3 regions of the Bacillus cereus group sp. RP37 genome follow, and region 3 is predicted to be linked to each of the others. Evidence: riboswitches for the same ligand, from Rfam matches in the RefSeq annotation. Region 3 holds a riboswitch; each other region holds the start of a gene.

Region 1 (7,172 bases), 1.0 Mb from region 3:
ACGCGTGTGAACATTGTTCCGCGCGTTTTTTGTCTATCTAAAAGCGTGCTGCAATGAATAGAAGATTGGGGTTATGAGTTTTAGAGGAAATAAGGGAGGAATTCAAATGTATTTACACGGCACGAGCCGAATCAATGGGCAAGGACACTTAGAAATTGGAGGGTGCGATACGACGCAGCTAGCAAAACAATACGGCACACCACTTTATGTATACGATGAAGAGTCTATTCGAGGAAAGTGCCGCGCGTTTCATCGTGCTTTTAAAGAAAGTGGTTTCTCTTATCAAGTAGCATATGCAAGCAAGGCGTTCTTGTGCATGGAGATGTGCCGAGTAGCTCGTGAAGAAAATATGTCATTAGATGTTGTTTCTGGAGGAGAATTATATACTGCGCTTCAAGCAGGATTTCCAGCATCGCGTATTCATTTTCACGGCAATAATAAAACAGAAGAAGAAATCGTGATGGCTCTTCAGGCTAATGTTGGTTGTTTTGTCGTAGATAATTTCTTGGAATTAGAAATTTTGCATGATTTAGCAGTGCAACACGGGAAATTTGTGAACATATTAGTTCGTGTAACGCCTGGAGTAGAGGCGCACACACATGAATATATTACAACAGGTCAAGATGATTCGAAATTTGGATTTGGCGTTTCGAATGGTCAAGCGATGCAAGCAATTGAACTTGCTTTACAAAAATCAAATTATAATGTGTTAGGAATTCATTCACATATCGGATCGCAAATATTTGAAACGGCTGGATTTGTTCGAGCGATTGAAGTTCTTCATCAATTTTTAGAAGAAGTGAGAGAGCGAACGAACTATGTAGTAAAAGTGCTAAATGTGGGCGGAGGATTCGGAATACGCTACACAGAGTCAGATACACCATTAACTCTTGAGACATATGTGCGAGCTGTAACAAATGCAGTGAGAGAACAATTTACAGTATGTAATTATCCATTGCCAGAAATATGGGTTGAGCCAGGCCGTAGTATTGTAGGTGATGCTGGAACGACAATTTATACAGTCGGATCTGTGAAAGACATTCCTGGTATTCGGAAATATGTATCAGTGGATGGTGGGATGACTGATAATTTAAGACCAGCTTTATATAACGCTCGTTATGAAGCGATGTTAGCGAATCGAGGGAATGATGAGAATGCGGAAATCGTTTCGATTGCTGGGAAGTGCTGTGAGAGTGGAGATATGTTGATTTGGGATATTACTCTACCGAAAGTGGCTTCTGCCGATTTACTAGCGATTTCTTGTACAGGGGCATATGGGTACTCGATGGCAAATAATTATAATCGGATTCGTAGACCAGCTGTCGTCTTCGCGAAAGGCGGAACATCACAAATTGTTGTAGAGCGTGAAACATATGAAAATATTATTGGGAACGATCGCATACGTATTAAAGAACTTGTTTAAGTAAGGAAAGGGAGTTGTTCTGAGGGGCAATTCCTTTTTTATAAAGTGAAACTATAATCAGTGTGGGCATTCCCCACTAATTATTAGTCCCCATCAATTGGGCGTTTACAGGCAGCAAGGCACTTTTCTCTTGCTGGATTTTGAGGTAAGAATTGTACGGCCTCTAAATGGTGGTATAAAATAAATAAAATATATCGGAAAACTAGGATTGAAAAAAATCAGAATTGTGATAAAATACAAATACAAAGCTTATCAAGAGAAGCGGAGGGAACTGGCCCAACGAAGCTCGGCAACCTGCTTATAGAAAGCAAGGTGCTAAATCCAGCAAAATGGAATCCATTTTGAAAGATAAGGTAAAATATATTACCGAACAGTCTTTTCGAAATGGGAAAGATTTTTTTTATGAATAAAAAAGGGGGGCTGTTCGCGTGAGCGTACGGGAACATTTTGAGGAAGTATCTGAGAAAATTCAAGCGATGCTTGCTGATATGAAATATGGTTCAATTACAATTGTTGTGCAAGATGGGAAAGTCATTCAATTAGAGAAAAGTGAAAAAGTACGTTTAAAGTAAAAAAAGCGCTGACTAGAAAAACTAGAGGCGGTTTTAACCTATTTTATGAGGTTAAAACCGTCTTTTTGCTTTTACAGGGGGAAAAAACATGTTGACGTATGAAACGTGGGATGAAAATGGCATTTCATTTTCGGAAGAAGATGAAACGAAAGGCGCGTTGTCAGTTTTAAGTTGGGCTTATAAAGAGTATAAAGATGAAATCGTATACGCATGTAGCTTTGGAGTAGAAGGTATGGTATTACTGCATCTTATAAACCAAGTAAATCCATCTGCTAAAGTTGTATTTTTAGATACAAATGTTCATTTTCAAGAAACGTATGAATTAATTCAAAAAGTGCGGGGACGATTTCCTTCATTAAATATTATAGAAAAACAGCCAGAACTTACACTTGATGAACAAGCGAAGCTGCATGGTGAGAAATTATGGGAAAGTAATCCGAATCTTTGTTGTAAAATTAGAAAAATTTTACCGTTAGAAAAATCATTAGCAGCGGAAAAAGCATGGATATCGGGCTTAAGGAGGGAACAATCAGAAACGCGTAAGCATACAAAGTTTATAAATCAAGATCATCGCTTTCAATCTATTAAAGTTTGTCCGCTCATTCATTGGACGTGGAAAGAGGTATGGCGATATGTATACAAACATAGCTTGCCGTATAACCCATTGCATGATGTTGGATATCCAAGTATTGGGTGTGAGAAATGTACGTTACCTGTAGGAGAGGGTGGCGATTCGAGAGATGGTAGATGGGCCGGGAAAGTGAAAACTGAATGTGGTCTTCATTACCAATAAGATGAATTTGAAAATAAAGCTAAGAGAGGGTATAGAAAAATGAGTACAGTAAACAAATTAATAAATCGTGTAGACGAGACATACGACGTATCACAAATTGAAAAAGAAATTCAGCTAGATAACATTGCATTAAGTGATTTAGAGCTATTAGCGACAGGGGGATATAGCCCTCTTACTGGTTTTTTAGGAAAGAAAGATTATGATTCGGTCGTAGAAACGCTTCGTTTAGCTAATGGGAGCGTATGGAGTATACCAATTACATTACCAGTAACAGAAGAAGTAGCAGAGACTCTAAAAGCTGGAGAAGAAGTAAAACTTGTTAACGGTGGAAATGTATATGGTGTCATTCAAATAGAAGATATTTTTGTACCAGATAAGGAAAAAGAAGCGTTACTAGTGTATAAAACGACGGATGAGGCTCATCCTGGAGTGAAAAAATTATACGAAAGACCGAACGTTTACGTTGGAGGAGCAACTATTCTTACGAAACGTTTTGAAAATAATCCGTTTCCTTCTTATCATTTAGATCCAATTGAAACGAGAGAAGAATTTAAAAAACGTGGTTGGAAAACAGTAGTTGGATTCCAAACGAGAAATCCGGTGCATCGTGCCCATGAATATATTCAAAAATCTGCTCTTGAAATTGTAGATGGCCTCTTTTTAAATCCACTCGTTGGGGAAACGAAGTCGGACGATATTCCTGCTGATGTAAGGATGGAAAGCTATGAAGTATTACTTCAAAATTATTATCCGAAAGAGCGTGTCTTTTTAAGTGTATTTCCTGCAGCAATGCGTTACGCAGGACCGAGGGAAGCGATATTTCATGCATTAGTCAGAAAGAATTTTGGATGCACGCACTTTATTGTAGGGCGCGATCATGCAGGGGTAGGAGATTATTACGGTACTTATGAAGCGCAAGAAATTTTTACAAACTTTACAGTGGAAGAGTTAGGGATTACACCGTTATTTTTTGAACATAGTTTTTACTGCACGAAATGTGAAGCGATGGCTTCGACGAAAACATGCCCGCACGGAAAAGAAGATCATGTCATTTTATCTGGTACGAAAGTAAGAGAACTATTAAGAAACGGTGAGGTTCCGCCAAGTACATTTAGTCGTAAAGAAGTAGTGGAAGTACTAATTAAAGGTTTGAAAAAAGAAGTAGTAACAGAATAGGGAGAGAATGAGATGGATACGAATATTACTTGGCATACAGCATCTGTTTCAAAAGATGAGAGAAGAGTAAAAAATGGGCATCATAGTTTTGTAGTTTGGTTTACTGGATTATCAGCTTCAGGTAAATCTACGGTAGCGAACGCGGTTGCTCGTAAACTATTTGAAAAGAATATTGGAAACTATGTACTAGATGGAGACAATATACGCCACGGTTTAAATAAAGACTTAGGTTTTTCTGAAAGTGATCGTATGGAGAATATAAGACGGATTGGCGAAGTAGCGAAACTATTTGTAGATCAAGGTACTGTTGTTCTTACAGCGTTCATTTCACCATTTCGAGTAGATCGAAAACAAGTTAGAGATCTATTAGCTGCAGATGAGTTTATAGAAGTGTTTGTAAAATGTCCAATTGAAGAGTGTGAAAAACGTGATCCAAAAGGGCTTTATAAAAAAGCAAGAAAAGGTGATATTAAGGAATTTACAGGTGTTGATTCACCGTATGAGGAACCAAAGCAAGCGGAATTAATTGTAGAAACGCATAAGTATTCTATTGAAGAATGTGCAGAACAAATTGTTAAGTACTTACAAGAGCGTAGTTTTATATAGGGGGATTTAAAAATGAGTTATGAAAAAGTATGGGCTAACAATGAAAAATTAAATCAGACTGAGAAAAATAAGTTAAAAAAAGATGGTTTGGAAATCTTTAATGATATTCCTTACTATGCTGAAAATGGATTCGAATCTATTCCGAAAGAAGAGTGGGACGCATTTAAATGGGCAGGGTTGTATTTACAAAGACCGAAAGAAGCTGGTTATTTTATGATGCGTGTCAATATTCCTTCAGGGATTATTACGAATGCACAGGCAGAAGTGCTTGCTTCTATCGCTGAGGATTATGGGCGTGACGTAATAGATATTACGACAAGACAGGCGATTCAGTTTCACTGGTTAGAAATTCATCAAATTCCAGATATTTTTAAAAGGTTAGCGCGAGTGGGGTTATCTTCAGCTGGAGCGTGTGGTGATATAACGCGTAATATTACAGGGAATCCACTTGCGGGTATTGATGCGAATGAACTGTTGGATACAACTGGTATTGTGAAAGAAGTATATGACTACTTCCAACATAATGAAGAGTTTTCTAACTTACCACGTAAATTTAAAATGTCTATTAGTTCTAACATTTATAACTCAGCAAATGCAGAGATTAACTGTGTTGCATTTACACCTGCAAAGAAAGAGATAGATGGTGAGGAAAAAGTTGGTTTTCATATAAAAGTAGGCGGTGGATTATCAGCTCGTCCATACTTAGCTGATGAATTAGATGTATTTGTTTTACCAGAAGAAGTAAAGACGGTAGCGATTGCGATTGCTACAATATTCCGTGATTTTGGATATCGTGAAAAACGTCATTTAGCCCGTTTGAAATTTCTTGTTGCAGACTGGGGAGCAGAGAAGTTTAAAGAGAAACTAATAGAGTATACAGGACCATTGCAAAGTAAAGGGGAAAGTGCTCTCAAAGGTTGGAATGCGGGATACTTCTATGGTGTCCAAGACCAAAAACAAGATGGACTAAAATATGTAGGTTTTAATGTGCCGGTAGGACGTCTGCATGCAGAAGAAATGTTTGAGATTGCAAGAATTGCTAAGCAGTATGGAAATGGACAAATTCGTACATGTAATTCGCAAAACTTCATTATTCCGAATGTTCCGCCAAAAAATGTGACGGGTTTACTAAATGAGCCGTTGTTTGAAGCAATATCAGCAAGTCCGAAATCGTTTATTGGTCATGCGGTTTCTTGTACTGGTATTGAATATTGCAATCTTGCTTTAGTAGAAACGAAAGAAAGATTGCGAAAAATCGCCGAATACTTAGATACACAAATTGCACTCGATGTTCCGGTTCGTATTCATATGGTAGGATGCCCGAATTCATGTGGTCAACGTCAAATTGCTGACATTGGATTACAAGGGGTGAAAATGAAAACGAAGGAAAAAGGAATTGTTGAGGCATTTGAAATATATGTAGGTGGAACGTTGTTAGATGGTGGTGCTTATAATCAAAAGTTAAAAGGAAAAATAGATGGCGAGGATCTACCTGATGTACTTGCATCATTTATAAGTTATTTCAAAGAGAATAAATTACCAGCTGAAACGTTTTATGATTTTGTCGGCCGTGTTGGTGTAGAGACATTACAAATAGCGTTAAATAACGTGCTAGAAGAAGTAATAGCGTCTTAGGAGGGACAATATGGATTTATATCGATTTGAAGCTGTGTTAGTAAATAGTATTGTTCCGATTGTTGTCGTTGCTCAAAGTGAAGAACAGGCGTTTAAGCTCGCGGAGATGGAGCTTGAAAAGCATTTTTTACCGCTGCCAGAAGTAAAGGAGATTTCCCTATTTGAAAAAAAGAAGATTCGAAAAGGTGCGGCATTTGTTATTCATGAGTAAGGAAAAGGTAATACGAAATAATGAAAACTTCCATTCGTATATAAGGATGGAAGTTTCACTTTAATAGTAGAAATGAGGAGAGATGATGGGGAAGGTTTATATCGTTGGTGCGGGTCCTGGTGATCCAGATTTAATCACTGTGAAAGGGTTGAAATGTATTGAGAAGGCAGATGTTATTTTGTACGACCGCCTTGTAAATAAAGAGTTGCTTTCCTATGCAAAGCCCGAAGCAGATTTAATTTATTGCGGAAAACTACCAAATTATCACACGATGAAGCAAGAGACAATTAACACGTTTCTTATTAAATATGCGAAAAAAGGAAAAGTTGTAACGAGGCTTAAGGGCGGTGATCCATTTGTATTTGGTAGAGGGGGAGAAGAAGCTGAAGCGTTAGCAAAGCAAGGTGTACCATTTGAAATCGTTCCTGGTATTTCAGCTGGAATAGCTGCGCCTGCTTATGCTGGTATTCCGGTGACGCACCGTGATGCAAGTGCGAGTTTTGCTATTGTGACGGGACATAGGAAAGAAGATGCTGCAGAGGAAGTGAAGTGGGAAAATTTAGCGAAAGGTGTAGAGACATTGGCGGTATATATGGGGGTTAGTAATTTACCCTACATATGTGAACAACTGATGAAGCATGGAAAGGATAAAAGTACACCTGCTGCTATTATTGAACGGGGAACGACATCTATGCAACGTACAGTTGTAGGGACGTTAGGGACAATTGTAGATATTGCGAAAAAAGAACAAATTCA
Region 2 (7,172 bases), 3.8 Mb from region 3:
AAGAGGGGAAACTTGCAGAAGTATGTAGACCGTTACATAAAAGCATCGGTCGATACTTATTGAAATATAATATTCACCTTGTTGAAGGTCAGCGTTTTGAAGTGTCGATTGCGATGGAAGAATATATAAAAGAAATTGCGAAATGGTTTCAACGAGGTGTATGTATTACAGTTGATTATGGATACACAAAAGAAGAATGGATGCATCCTGCACATCAAGAAGGAAGCTTACGAGGGTATTATGAGCATAAGTTAATCCGTAATCCTTTAGCACATCCAGGTGAAATGGATCTTACTACTCATATTCATTGGGACGAACTAAAAGAGATGTTTAGCCTGCAAGGTATGCAGACAGTATGGCATAAGAAGCAAGCTGAGTTTTTGTTAGCAGCAGGAATATTAGATCAGCTTACCGATCATCAGGATAGGAATCCTTTTTCTGAAACTCAAAAACAAAATCGTGCAGTTCGTTCGATGATTTTGAGCGGAGGATTAGGGAGTGCATTTGATGTTGTTATACATACGAAACATATGCAACAGTTACACTTAGATCGGTATTTGAAACTATAAAAAAACAAGACACAGCATATTTCTGTGTCTTGTTTTTTAATACGACTTATGTAGCATCATATATTTCCTCTCATGATATATATTTATATTAAAGATATGAGATGAAAAATATAAAATACGTCCTTTTTTCTCTGTTTATGAGTCCCTAACCTAATAATACGCGAACGAGTTGAATAATTGTCTCGTTTTCTACTTTGTAATAGATTTCCAATCCTTTTCTTTCACTTGAAACGATTTTAGCGCTTTTTAACTTTGCTAAATGCTGTGAAATTGTAGATTGTGGCATGTTTAAGCCAGTGTACATTGTAGAAACATTGCTTGGACCACGTTCAATTAATCCTTTTACAATACATAAGCGAACAGGATGAGCAAGTACTTTCAATAATTCTGCATTGCTTTCATATAGTTCAATTTCTTTTTGAAAGGTTTCTAACATGTTCTTTTCCACCTCCGTGTGAGCTGTTATACCATACTATACATACCAAAAAATCAAAGAAAAGAAAACAGTTGTTGCAGAAAAAAAGTCCTAAAGTAAAGAAATTGTAAGAAAAGAGACCCTGATGTAAATAAAGTAGATGATTTAGCACGGTTTTGTAAAATGACATTTTTGGGTGAAAATTTAGATGCGTTTTAAAAATTGAAAGATATAGATATATTTGTAACACAATCTTACCATGATTTTCTTATTCTTTCAAATGAATATACAAAATTTTTAAAATAATATGACAAAGGAATTATAATGATATATATAGAATATAAAACAGGTTAAAAGAAAAGAAGCTGAATGTAATCAGCTCCTTTATGGTGAAAATGAAATGTTTGAGTATAGCTGATAAATCTTAGAATTGCCAAGTCATTAGTTATGTATTCTAGCATTCATCGTTCATCAACTTTAAAAATCTACGGTTCCATATATTCTCATAAAAATCAATTGTCTCTTTTGCGGACATAAATGGATTATGTAACGTAGAGGTTGTTTTCTGTACCATGAAGTTTTCGTATCCTAGTCCATGGGCAAATTTAATTGTAGCATCCATGCAGTACTCTGTTTGGGCACCACAAAACTCAATACGATGTACAGATAATTGATCTAAAATCTCTTTTAAGTTTGTTTTATAAAATGAATTGGCATGTGTTTTTCTTACAAAAAAATCTTGTTCTTGAACATCTAAATCAGCATGAATAGCCCAAAGTTCTTTTTCGGGTACTAAATCATCATCGCAATGTTGAACGAAAAGAATTGGTTTATTTGTTTTTCTGTATGAAGAAATTCTTTTATTTACTTTTGTAAGTAAATTTTGTAAATCAAATAAATGCTCTTCGCTATAACATACTCCATTTTGTAAATCGATAACGATTAAAACATCTGCACAAGTATCCATTATTTTTGCCCCTTTTTTACTTCTTAATATATCAATTAATTCATTACTTGGAAATAGATGGTGCTCTGTCGTTTTTTATGAACTATACGAAAAGTGAAAAATATACTTAACAGCATAAAAAAGAAGATATGATAACTTAATTTCATATCTTCTATTCTCTCTATGCATTTACAGGTTCTTCTACATAAGAAAGGGCATTTTCAAAATCGGATATTAAATCGTCAACATTTTCAAGGCCGACGGATAACCGAAGTAATGAATTAGAAATCCCTCTTTCATCACGAGCTTCTTGTGACAATGCTGCATGTGACATTTTAGCTGGGTAGGAAAGAATCGATTCGACAGCACCTAAACTAACCGCAAAGACAGGTAATTTTACTTTTGATAGAAATTGGCGGAGTGCGTCTTCTGATTGTAAAGTGAAAGATAGGACAGCTCCGGCTGATGTAGCTTGAGATTGTTGAATATTAAATCCAAGATGTGATTGTAAGCCAGGATAATAGACATTTTGAACTTTAGCGTGCTCTTGTAAATAGTGTGCAATTTTATTGGCGTTTGCAGCTGAATGCTCAAGACGTACATGCAATGTTTTTAGACCACGAAGCACGAGAGAACAATCTTGAGGGCCTAAAATAGCGCCGAATGCATTTTGTAAAAATCCAAGTTTTTGAGCGAGTTCGGCATCTTTTACAACCGCTAATCCGGCAGTAACATCACTATGACCAGCAATGAATTTTGTGGCACTATGAAGAACGACATCGGCGCCAAGGTCAAGTGGCTTCTGGAATAGTGGTGTCAAAAATGTATTATCAACAAAAGTAAGGGCGTCAATAGATTTTGCAAGTTTAGAAACAGCACGAATATCTGTCACTTTTAAAAGCGGATTAGAGGGTGTTTCCACATAAAAGAGTTTTGTATTTGGCTTAATGTTTTGCTTTATTTCTTCTAAATTAGTCATATCAATAAATGTATGGGAAACACCGTAACGGGAGAGAACTTCAGTTATAATTCGATAAGTGCCTCCGTATACGTCTTCTGAAATGAGTACGTGATCACCTTGTGAAAGAAGGAGGAATGCAGTAGAAATCGCTGCAATCCCTGATGCGAAGGCAAATCCTTTTGTTCCGCCTTCTAATAAAGCAATGATATCTTCAAGAGCTTCACGAGTTGGATTACCAGATCGGCTATAGTCATATTTTCCGAACGTATCTATATCAAACTGGTGGAATGTTGATGTATTATAGATGGGAACGTTAACAGCTCCTGTTTGCGAGTCATGTTTATATTGGTTGTGCAGTAAGAGTGTATCTATAGAATAACTCATATTCTTACACCTTCTTTTACAAGTTTAATGGCTTGCTGTAAGTCTTGAATTAAATCGTTACTATTTTCAATGCCAACGGAAAATCGCAGAAGACGATTACATACACCGTTTGCTGTTCTGATTTCTTCAGGAATATCAGCGTGTGTTTGCGTTGCTGGATATGTCATTAAACTTTCAACACCACCAAGACTTTCAGCGAATGTAATTAAGGATAAAGATTGTAAGAATGGATTGATCCATGTTTCATCTTTCAGACGAAATGAGATCATGCCGCCTCTTCCAGGATAAAATACATCTGTCACCCCGTCTTCATCATTTAAATAAGCGACAACTGCTTTTGCATTTTCTTCATGTTGTCTCATACGAAGCGCTAACGTTTTCATACCACGAATTAATAGCCATGAGTCAAATGGGCTTAAGACCGCACCAGAGGCATTATGATAATGAGCGATTTCCTCACAAAGTTCCTTACCTTTTGCAACGACAAGTCCGCTTAGGACATCGTTATGTCCTCCTAAATATTTTGTTGCGCTATGAAGTACAATGTCAGCACCTTCTGTTAATGGTTGCTGTATATAAGGTGTGTAGAATGTGTTGTCTACAATAAGAAGTAGTCCGTGTCTTTTCGCTACAGTTGCGACAGCGGCAATATCAGTAACTTGCATTAATGGATTAGTCGGAGTTTCTATGAAAATAGCCTTTGTTTCAATTGTGATAGACTGCTCAATTTGTTTAATAGATTGTGTATTTACGTATCTACATCGAACGTTCCACTTTTTTTCGTGCTCAGAAAATAATCGATAAGTGCCCCCGTATAAATCTTCGGATACAATAAGTTCATCTCCGGAACGGAATAGGGAAAGGACAAGGAGAACAGCTGCCATCCCTGAACTACAGGCATAACCTTGTTCACCGTATTCTAAATCTGCGATTGCCTGTTCTAAAAGGCCGCGAGTTGGATTGCCAGTTCGTGAGTAGTCAAAGCCAGTAGATTTGCCAATTCCTTCATGACGATAAGCAGTTGAGAAATAAACAGGTGGATTAACAGTTCCTGTTGTAGTTTCGCTCCGGTTTCCGATTTGTGCTAGTTTTGTTTCGATAGTTGACATGTGAAAATTCCTCCCTTTTAAATTAACAATTAAGTGAATGTAAAATAAAAAAAGCCTTCTAAGAAGAAGGCTTTCGGTTTGAATAGAGTCTTCTTCTCATCTGTCAAATCTTTCACAATTTGCTGGAATTAGCACCTTATTAACAAATGTTAATGGTTGCTGAGGCGTCGTAGGGCCAGTCCCTCTACCTCTCTAGATAAGAATGTTCGTATGAAATTTTATTATGTTTTTAACTTTACAACAAAAGATAATTGAATTGCAACTTTATTTTAAATAATTTTTATTTTTCCGCAAGTGTCATTGACTTTTGCATTTGTGCGTGCTAAATTTATTAAAAAATTAGCAAACATTGTTAAAAGGGGAACGCATTTCCTTTTAGCTACATAAATAAAATAATAAAGACAACTCTTATTGAGAGCGGTGGAGGGAAAGGCCCTGTGAAACCCGGCAACCTTCAAACGAAATGTTTGAAACGGTGCTAATACCTGCAAAACGAATGTTTTGCATAATAAGAGGAGGAACGATTATGTCCCCCTCTTCAAAGTGAAGAGGGGGTTTTTATATTGATAGAAATGAGGGAGATTTGTGAAATTACTAGATTTATTGTCAAAAGGAATTGTAATAGGTGACGGTGCGGTTGGGACGTTATTACATTCACATGGTTTGCAAAGTAGTTTTGAAGAATTGAATATATCTGATCCAGATTTAATTATATCGATTCATAAGCAATATGTAGCTGCTGGGGCAGATGTGATTCAAACAAATACGTACGGAGCAAATGAAGCAAAATTACGTATGTATGGTTTAGAAAATCAAGTTACTGAAATTAATAGAGCGGCAGTAAAACTGGCGAAAGCATCTGTTACCGACAAAAATGCAATTTTAGGAACAATTGGCGGTATGAAACATATCGGAGCTGTTACGACAACTGATATGGAGCGAGAATTTATGTTGTTGGAACAGGCAAGTGCATTATTAGAAGAACAGGTTGATGGACTGCTATTAGAGACTTTCTATGATGAGTTTGAATTACTTCATGCTGTTCAGGTGTTACGAAAACAAACGAATATTCCAATTGTAGCTCAATTAGCGTTACATGAGGCAGGTACGACTCAAAATGGAAATGATGTAAATGAAATATTAAAACAGCTATTAGATTACGGTGCAAATGTTGTTGGATTGAACTGCCAACTAGGGCCACTTCATATGACGGAAGCTTTTAAAATGATATCGATTCCTCAAAATGGCTACTTGTCAGCATATCCAAATGCAGGTCTTCCAAATTATGTGGAGGGACGTTACGTATATGAAGGAAGTCCGGCTTATTTCGAAGCGATGACACCGAAATTTATTGAGCAAGGTATTCGGTTATTGGGTGGTTGTTGTGGCACGACTCCAGAACATATTGAAAGTATGAAACGTGCTACTCTAAATGTTACGCCTGTAATAGAAAAGGATACGATTCAAAGACCAAAAGTAGTTCATACACATGAGAAACGTTCAAAAGCTCATGTCACTTTAGCAGAGAAAGCAAAAAAACAAACGACAGTAGTAGTGGAATTAGATCCACCGAAAACGTTAGATACGCAGCGGTTTTTTGAAGGCGCAAGAGCATTGAAAAGAGCTGGAGCAGATGCTATTACTCTAGCAGATAATTCATTAGCATCGCCTCGCATCTCGAATATGGCAATGGGAGCATTATTAACGAAGCATGATATTCCAGTATTGACGCATTTAACGTGTAGAGATCATAACGTCATCGGACTACAATCTCATTTACTAGGCCTATCAGCGTTAGGTATGGAAGAAGTGTTAGCTTTAACTGGTGATCCAGCACGTGTTGGTGATTTTCCAGGTGCCACTTCTGTATATGATTTGTCCTCTATTGAGCTCATTAAAATGATTAAAGAAATGAATGATGGGCGCTCTATTTTAGGGAAATCAATAGGTCCAGCAACAAGATTTTCAGTGGGAGGTGCGTTTAACCCGCATGTAAGACATTTAAAAGCAGCGGTTAAGCGAATGGAACGGAAAATAGATGCTGGAGCAGAATATTTCTTAACTCAGCCGATTTACGATGTCGCGTTAATGGAAGAAGTGTATGAAGCGACAAAACATTTGGAACAACCGCTTTTTATTGGGATTATGCCATTAATAAGTAAACGGAATGCAGATTTTCTTCATTTTGAGGTGCCAGGAATTACGCTACCTGAAGAAATAAGGGAGAGAATGGATGGACATGAAACGAAAGAGGCAGCAATTGAGGAAGGAATTCGCATTTCACAAGAACTAATTGATGCGGCGATGAAATATTTTAACGGCATTTATCTTATTACACCATTTCTAAAATATGAAATTACAGAACACCTTGTTAAATATGTGAGAGAAAAGCAAGAAGTGAAAGAAGGTATTAATTGATGAAACGTATAGAAGAAAAATTACAAAATAACATCTTAATATTAGATGGTGCAATGGGGACAATGATCCAGCAAGAGGACTTAACTGCGGAAGATTTCGGAGGAGAAGAGTACGAAGGCTGTAATGAATATTTAGTAGAAACAAGGCCTGATGTCATTTTAAAGATTCATAAAGCTTATATTGAAGCTGGTGCGGATATTATTGAAACAAATACATTTGGGGCGACGAATATTGTATTAAATGATTATGAGTTGTCTCATTTAGATGAGGAACTAAATGAGAAAGCAGCACGTTTAGCAAAGCAAGCTGTTATAGAAAGCGGGAAGGAAGTATATGTTGCGGGAGCAATGGGGCCGACAACGAAAGCGAT
Region 3 (7,172 bases):
ATAGGTGTGTATATATTTGTAATAGCATTATTTCCTATTTCGATATATCTTCAAAAAAGAGGGTATGTATATTCTGTAAAATATTTATTTTTATTTGGGTACATGTTTATCAATCTTGTTAATAATTTAATGATTTATTTGCGAACGGATAGAGCTTTTGAACATGGTAGTATGGTAGAAATGTTATTAATTTTATTTGCCCCAGTTTTTGTGAATAGAAAATATTTTTATTTAGTTTCCTTTAGTGTAATTGGAAAGTACGTACTGTTCACATTGCTATTACAAGATTTAAAAGTGGTAATTCCGCTTGTTTTATGTGTATTCTATTTCATTATTTCACATTCTTTGTTAAAACGATTTCAATCTTATGTAAGAACAGTGGTTGAAATGATGAACAATATGAAAGAGACAGAAAATTTAGCTGTCATTGGGACGATGTCTACAACAATTGCGCATGAAATTCGAAATCCATTAACGGCTTTAAAAGGATTTACGCAAATGCAAAAAGAAAGAAACCCAGCAGATACGATAAGCTATGATATTATGTTACAAGAAATTGAAAGGATAAATGGATTTGTTAGTGAATTGATGTTGTTAGGAAAGCCGAAGCCAACAAATTATGAATTGTGTAATATACGAGAAATCCTTCTATATGTTGTGCAGCTAATGGAAAGTTATGCAGCGCAATATAGAGTGCAATTTCATTTGCAAATAGAGGGGAATTTACCAGCTATAAACGGTGATGATAAACAATTAAAACAAGTGTTATTAAATATTATTAAAAATGGGATAGAATCGATGCTAGAAGGTGGAGACATTCATATCCGTGTATACGAAAAAACTGAAGGACATTTATGTATTTCTATCGAAGACCAAGGATCTGGTATAGAGAGCGAGAAGTTAGATAAAATCGGTAAAGCTTTTTACACAACGAAGGAGAATGGTACAGGACTTGGGTTAATGATTACACATAAAATTATTAAGGAGCATCAAGGAAGTATCTCCATTCAAAGTAGTGTGGGAGTAGGAACGAAAGTGGAAATTTATTTGCCAACAGTGTAGCGTAGTAAAAGAAATTATTTTTCAGAAAAGTGTTCTTGTTGTGTAAATATAAACATTTTATAAAATGTTGCAAGAAGGGTTTTTTTTTAAAAATACTTCGTTTATAATGGAGGAAAATATCGACATGAGATTGTTTTCTCATGTAACGGTTTAGTAGTGTTATGAAAAGATAAGAAGGGGTGCACGCGCATCCTTTTTTCTATGCAGATATGATGAGAGGGGTGGTATGATGGAATTAACATTAAATTCGACTGTATGTTTACACACGATTCAATTTCGAAAAGAGCAAAAGAATTATATTGTAAAAGATACAATTACAGGAGAAAAATATGAAATGCCGCCACTTTGGATTGATGCATTGGCAATGATGCGTGACGGTTTTTTATTGGGGGAAATTGAGGAGAAATTAAGAGAAGAGTATCCGGCCAAAGAAGTGGATATGCTAGCATTCACGAGGCAGCTGTTAGAGCTAGAACTTGTCGAAATGGTAGATGGAGAAGAGATAGCTTGTACAAAGAAGAAAGAGAAAGATTATTTAGCTTGGGTACGCCCTCGTGTTGAACAATTATTTCTTAATTTAAATAAAAAATATAGAAGCAAAGGTCAATGATGATCTTTGCTTTTTTTATAGACTGTGTTTAAAAAATAACAGCGAATGCTCTTGCAAAAGCACCGTCACTATCTTTAATTTTTAAAGGTGCCGCTGAGAAAAAGAAACGTTTCGTGTTAATGGCATCTAAGTTTGTTAAGTTTTCAATTAAATAAATATTATTTCCAAGTAGTATGTGATGAATCGGTGATGTTTCTGTCGTTACCTCATCAGGAGAAATAAAATCTAAACCGACCGATTTTACTTTTAATCGAACTAGTTCTGTAGCTAATTCTTCGGAAAGATAAAATGCTTCTTTCTCATAAGCTTCTGTATTCCACTTAGTAGATAGGTTGGAATGGAAAATGATAATATCACCTTCTTTTATGTCAGCATTATACAATACTTCCTTAGGTAATTTTCGCTCTTGAATATGAGTTACATCGATAAGAACGGCCTCGCCTACAAATTGATCAAGGGGTAATTGATCGATGGTTGTTGCACCTGAAATGAAATGTGCAGGAGCATCGCAATGCGTGCCAACATGAACGACAGAATGAAAATCTGTAACTTGATAGCCTGTCTCTTCAACGTTTGTAATTGCTTCTAGTTGGATTTTTGGTGTTCCAGGAAATTGAGACATATTGTTTTCAAATGTTTGTGATAGATCAATTACTTTCATTTTACATACCTCCAATATATGTTTTTCAAATAATAAAAAGCCCATCCTTCATAATCAAGAAAGATGAGCTTTACATACTAGTTGAGTATTATCTTCCAAAATGCAATGCATTTTGCAGGAATTAGCACCTATTCAGTTTGTATAAACTGAGGTTGCTGGGCTTCAAAGGGCCGGTCCCTCTGCCTCTCTTGATAAAAGGTATATTTAATTTTAAAGTTCGGAATATTTACGATATTTAAATTGTAATTCATTTCCTTTTTTTACGCAACACAAAATAGGTATTCACCCAAATAAAGTTGCTCGCATATTGTAGCTTATGTAAATAGAATGCTGCGAAGGAGTGAGTGCAGTGACAGGGAATATATTGAATTATTATGCTGGTGGAAATACAGCTAGAGGATTCCATAATTTATACGACGAGAATTTGAAAGGGCTAGATAGGTTATTTATTTTAAAAGGTGGTCCTGGAACCGGTAAATCTTCTTTAATCAAGGCAATAGGTCGTGAATGGATTGAAAAAGGATACGATATTGAATTTTTACACTGTTCTTCTGATAATAAATCGGTTGATGGTGTAATTATCCCGAAGTTAAAAGTAGGAATTGTAGATGGAACATCACCCCATGTTATTGAGCCGAAAATGCCAGGAGTTGTCGAAGAGTATATTAATTTGGGGGTTGCTTGGGATTCAGATAAATTAAGAAAGCAGAAGGTGGAAATTGAACGATTTGTTTCAGAAGCAAGCAAAGCTTTTCAAGCAGCATACGCTTGTTTTAAAGAGGCATTAATTATACATGATGCGTGGGAGAAAATATATATTAATAATATTGATTTTGATAAAGCGAATGAACTAACAGATGAGCTGATTCAGAAATTATTTACAGATAAAGGAGGGAAACAACCGCTTGTGAAACATCGCTTTTTAGGAGCAGCTACACCGAAAGGAGCAGTTGATTTTGTTCCGAATTTAACAGAAGGGTTATCACATCGTTATTTTATAAAAGGACGCCCAGGCTCTGGGAAGTCGACAATGCTCAAAAAATTAGCTAAGGCAGCAGAAGAAAAAGGATTTGAAGTGGAAGTATATCATTGTGGATTTGATCCAAATAGTCTTGATATGGTTATCGTAAGAGAATTGGGTTTTGCAATTTTTGATAGCACCGCACCACATGAATATTTTCCGAGCCGCGAAGGTGATGAAATTATAGATATGTATGCCTTGATTGTGACACCAGGGACAGATGAGAAGTATGCGACAGAAATTCGCGACGTTTCCATTCAATATAAAGCAAAAATGAATGAGGCGATGTCTTTCTTAGCAAAAGCAAAATCAGTTCGTGATAAATTAGAACGAATTTATATTGCTGCTATGGACTTTTCAAAAGTGGATGCATATAAAGAGGAGATTCAAAAAGAGTTTGAACGAATTGCGGTTAGTGTAACAGAAAAGAACAAATAGGGATTTTTGAACTGTCAGAATTTTTCTGACAGTTATTTTAGTATGTAGTAAAATGAGTAATATATTTGTCGAATTTCCAAGGAAATAATCAAAAAATGGAGATGGTAAGAAATGAGAGAGAAAATTGAGCTGGAGTTAGACAGAATTGAAAAAGAGAATGATGTAAAAATTTTATTTGCAGTAGAATCAGGGAGTCGTGCGTGGGGATTTCCATCGAAAGATAGTGATTATGATGTTAGATTCGTTTATATACACCCTGTGGAATGGTATTTATCAATTCATGATAAACGAGATGTAATTGAATATCCGATTAGTGATGATTTAGATATAAGTGGCTGGGATATTAAAAAGGCATTACAACTATTCGCAAAGTCAAATCCAGCTTTACTCGAGTGGATTCGATCACCAATTTTTTATTCGAAAAACTCTCATTTTCCAGAGCAGCTTCAACAAATGAGTGAAAAGAATTTTGATCCAAAAGCAACGATATATCATTACTTACATATGGCATCAAAAAATTATCGTGAATTTTTGCAAGGTGAGAATGTAAAGTTGAAAAAGTACTTTTATGTATTACGTCCTATTTTAGCTTGTAAATGGTTAGAAGAGAAATCGACTTTGCCTCCCGTAGAATTTGATCGGTTGATTACAGAATTATCATTAGAACGTAGCGTGTTAGATGAAATTGAAAAGTTGTTAATAAAGAAAAAAGCAGGTACTGAAGTAGATGTTGGATTGAAAATTCAGGTGCTAAATCAATTCTTAGAAGAACAAATTCATTACTATCAGCAATACGTGAAAAGGATTGAAAAGGGATTAGGGATCGATATTGAGAGTTTAAATACATTGTTTCGAGATATGCTGTTTGAAGTATATGAAAAAGAGCACAAGTGAGTTTGTGCTCTTTTTTATTTTGCAGGAATAAAAAAACAGATATAGATGCGAGAAGACCTGCGAATGAGAATAAGTAAAAATTCCACGCTAAGTCATATTGCATTGTCTACTCATTATCAACTCGTTTTAACGGTTGATCTGCTGGACCTTCCATAACATCCCCATCAATTGAAAAGCGGGAACCGTGACAAGGACAGTCCCAAGTACAATCACCATTATTCCATTCAACTTCGCAGCCGAGATGTGTACAAGTTGTATCGACAATATGTAATTTTCCATCTTTGTCCTTATAAGCACCTGCTCGTTTCCCATTAACATGTACGACAGATCCTTCACCAACTTCGAGATCTTCTGGCTTACGTAATGCGGTTTCGATCTTTCCTTCAATTAAATGTTTCGCAACATCAATGTTCTGGGAGAGGAATGTTTTTATATCTGGATTTGCATGGAAGCGTGACGGTGCATACAGTTCCTTATAGGGATTGTGGACTTTTAGAATGGAGTCCTTCAGTAAATGAGCGGCAGCAGTTCCAGTTGTCATTCCCCATTTACGATATCCAGTTGCAACGAATATATTTGGATTTCTTTCGTTAATATGTCCGATATAAGGAAGCTTATCTAGCGTGATTAAATCTTGTGCTGACCATCTATAGGGAACTTCATCTACTCCAAACGTTGCTTCCGCAAAAGAATACAGTGCTTCATAATGAAGCATCGTGTTTATTCCTTGTCCTGTTTTATGACTTTCTCCGCCAATTAAAATCAATTGTTCTCCATTTTTTGTTGTATAGCGTAAGGAACGTTTTGGATTATCAATACTTAAATACATGCCACCTGGATAATTCGATTTTGCTTTGATTGCTAGAGCATAAGAGCGTTCGGCATACATTCGCGTAAAGAAAAAGCTATTCGCATCATAAAAAGGAAAATGTGAACAAGAGACAACATATTTGCAAGTGATGCGATGTCCGCCCTTTGTAATGACTTGTGGATAATCACCTTTTTCCACATCAATCGCTGTTGTTTGTTCATAAACTTTTCCGCCCATCTCCACAAACTTTTCTAAAAGTGTTTTCAAATAAAGGAGGGGGTGGAATTGTGCTTGGTTTTTCATGACAAGTGCAGATTGTACGGGAATCGGAATCGATAGAGATTGAACATAGTCACAAGGTATATTTAATTTTTGATAGGCTTCATATTCTTTCGATAAACTTCTTAATCCATTATCAGTAGTTGTATATAAATATGAATCTTCATTTGAGAAATTACAGTCGATTTTATATGTTTGCACCGTTTCATTTATGAATTGTAGAGCATGATTATTTGATTCATAGTAAAGCCTCGCTTTTTCCACACCGAAATGATTTATTAATTCATCATAAATAAGATCATGTTGTGCTGTTACCTTTGCTGTTGTATGTCCAGTCGTTCCATTTAAAATAAGACCGGAATCAATTAAAACAACGTTCATACCTTCTTTTGCAAGTAAATAGGCTGTGGTGATACCTGTAATACCAGCTCCGATAACAGCAACTTCTGTCTTTATATTTTCAGATAAATGTGGAAATGCAGGGACCTGAGTAGATTCAATCCAATAAGATGATGGCAATTGTGGAAATGTATCGCTTGTCATTATAGAAACCTCCCGATTTTAGAACAATTTTCCTTATAATATTTCCATATTATATGAAAATCATGTGTGCTGTTTTAGAAGGAGTCTATTTTTATTAAAAGAAAGATAAAGTTATTTTAGTATAATTATTTAATGTTGTCGGTATGAAGAGGTAGGAGTTGTGTAAAGCTAGATGCAGGTGAGTTTATTTGTTGTTTACATCGAGGGTTCTTGAATAAGATAGAGTCTATAGGATGTAAGCGTATGTATATGTATAACGGATAAAACCTTATAAAATCTATGTTTTTTCTTTAGTGAAATAAAGTATAATTATAAAAATATAACCAACTTTTATTACTAGGTCATAAAAGTTGTTGACAATATAGAAATTCTATTGATATGATTCATCATGTGGAAAGGTTGATAGAGAGTAAAAAGAGAAATGTTTTTCATTGATAATAAAAGCGAAAAATAAGTGACGATAGAGTGAGTATATTTTCCTTATAATAGATGCTTTTTTAATTACCTAGTAAAATCAATCTGGAAGCAAGAATTGATATATGTAAGTTGCGCGAGGCGCGGCATAAGAAAGGGGCAAAAGGATGAAGGAGCTTCATACGTTTGGGTGGTATGCAGCACGTGTATCACCACATTTGCCAAAAAAAGCATTTAAACCAGTTCCTACTCGTTTATTTGGTGGACTGGCTTATTTGCTTGTGGCATTGGCGGGGTTAATATCGATTGGTGTATTTGAATTGAATGTGTGGGCGAATCTAGGAATTGCGATTGTTCTCGGATTATGTTTTGCTTCACTTGGGTTTTTAGGACATGAAATTTTACATGGAACTGTTGTAAGAAAGGCATGGCTTCGTGA

Evidence for each region. Region 3 has a riboswitch for S-adenosylmethionine ahead of QCI44_RS26250 (cyclase family protein). Riboswitches for the same ligand answer to the same signal wherever they lie in the genome.
Region 1: it holds a riboswitch for S-adenosylmethionine, as region 3 does, so the genes downstream of both, QCI44_RS20985 (YezD family protein) here and QCI44_RS26250 (cyclase family protein) in region 3, are expected to answer to the same signal.
Region 2: it holds a riboswitch for S-adenosylmethionine, as region 3 does, so the genes downstream of both, metI (cystathionine gamma-synthase/O-acetylhomoserine thiolyase) here and QCI44_RS26250 (cyclase family protein) in region 3, are expected to answer to the same signal.

What each region holds. Positions count from the first base shown of each region.
Region 1 is NZ_JARVHP010000001.1:3,977,568-3,984,739, reverse strand. Features, by position in the region: gene lysA (diaminopimelate decarboxylase) at 107-1,423, shown strand; SAM riboswitch class I at 1,670-1,778, shown strand; gene QCI44_RS20985 (YezD family protein) at 1,852-1,995, shown strand; gene QCI44_RS20980 (phosphoadenylyl-sulfate reductase) at 2,084-2,788, shown strand; gene sat (sulfate adenylyltransferase) at 2,828-3,964, shown strand; gene cysC (adenylyl-sulfate kinase) at 3,977-4,570, shown strand; gene QCI44_RS20965 (nitrite/sulfite reductase) at 4,583-6,205, shown strand; gene QCI44_RS20960 (DUF3906 family protein) at 6,216-6,416, shown strand; gene cobA (uroporphyrinogen-III C-methyltransferase) at 6,502-7,172, shown strand, end outside.
Region 2 is NZ_JARVHP010000001.1:1,164,652-1,171,823, forward strand. Features, by position in the region: gene QCI44_RS06165 (class I SAM-dependent methyltransferase) at 1-569, shown strand, start outside; gene QCI44_RS06170 (ArsR/SmtB family transcription factor) at 715-1,005, opposite strand; gene QCI44_RS06175 (cysteine hydrolase family protein) at 1,439-1,951, opposite strand; gene metC (cystathionine beta-lyase) at 2,112-3,275, opposite strand; gene metI (cystathionine gamma-synthase/O-acetylhomoserine thiolyase) at 3,272-4,384, opposite strand; SAM riboswitch class I at 4,478-4,587, opposite strand; SAM riboswitch class I at 4,790-4,899, shown strand; gene QCI44_RS06190 (bifunctional homocysteine S-methyltransferase/methylenetetrahydrofolate reductase) at 4,970-6,802, shown strand; gene metH (methionine synthase) at 6,802-7,172, shown strand, end outside.
Region 3 is NZ_JARVHP010000001.1:4,989,634-4,996,805, reverse strand. Features, by position in the region: gene QCI44_RS26260 (ATP-binding protein) at 1-1,062, shown strand, start outside; gene QCI44_RS26255 (hypothetical protein) at 1,292-1,672, shown strand; gene QCI44_RS26250 (cyclase family protein) at 1,701-2,333, opposite strand; SAM riboswitch class I at 2,419-2,531, opposite strand; gene QCI44_RS26245 (PRK06851 family protein) at 2,683-3,792, shown strand; gene QCI44_RS26240 (nucleotidyltransferase domain-containing protein) at 3,904-4,686, shown strand; gene QCI44_RS26235 (FAD-dependent oxidoreductase) at 4,793-6,319, opposite strand; gene desB (Delta(10) desaturase DesB) at 6,901-7,172, shown strand, end outside.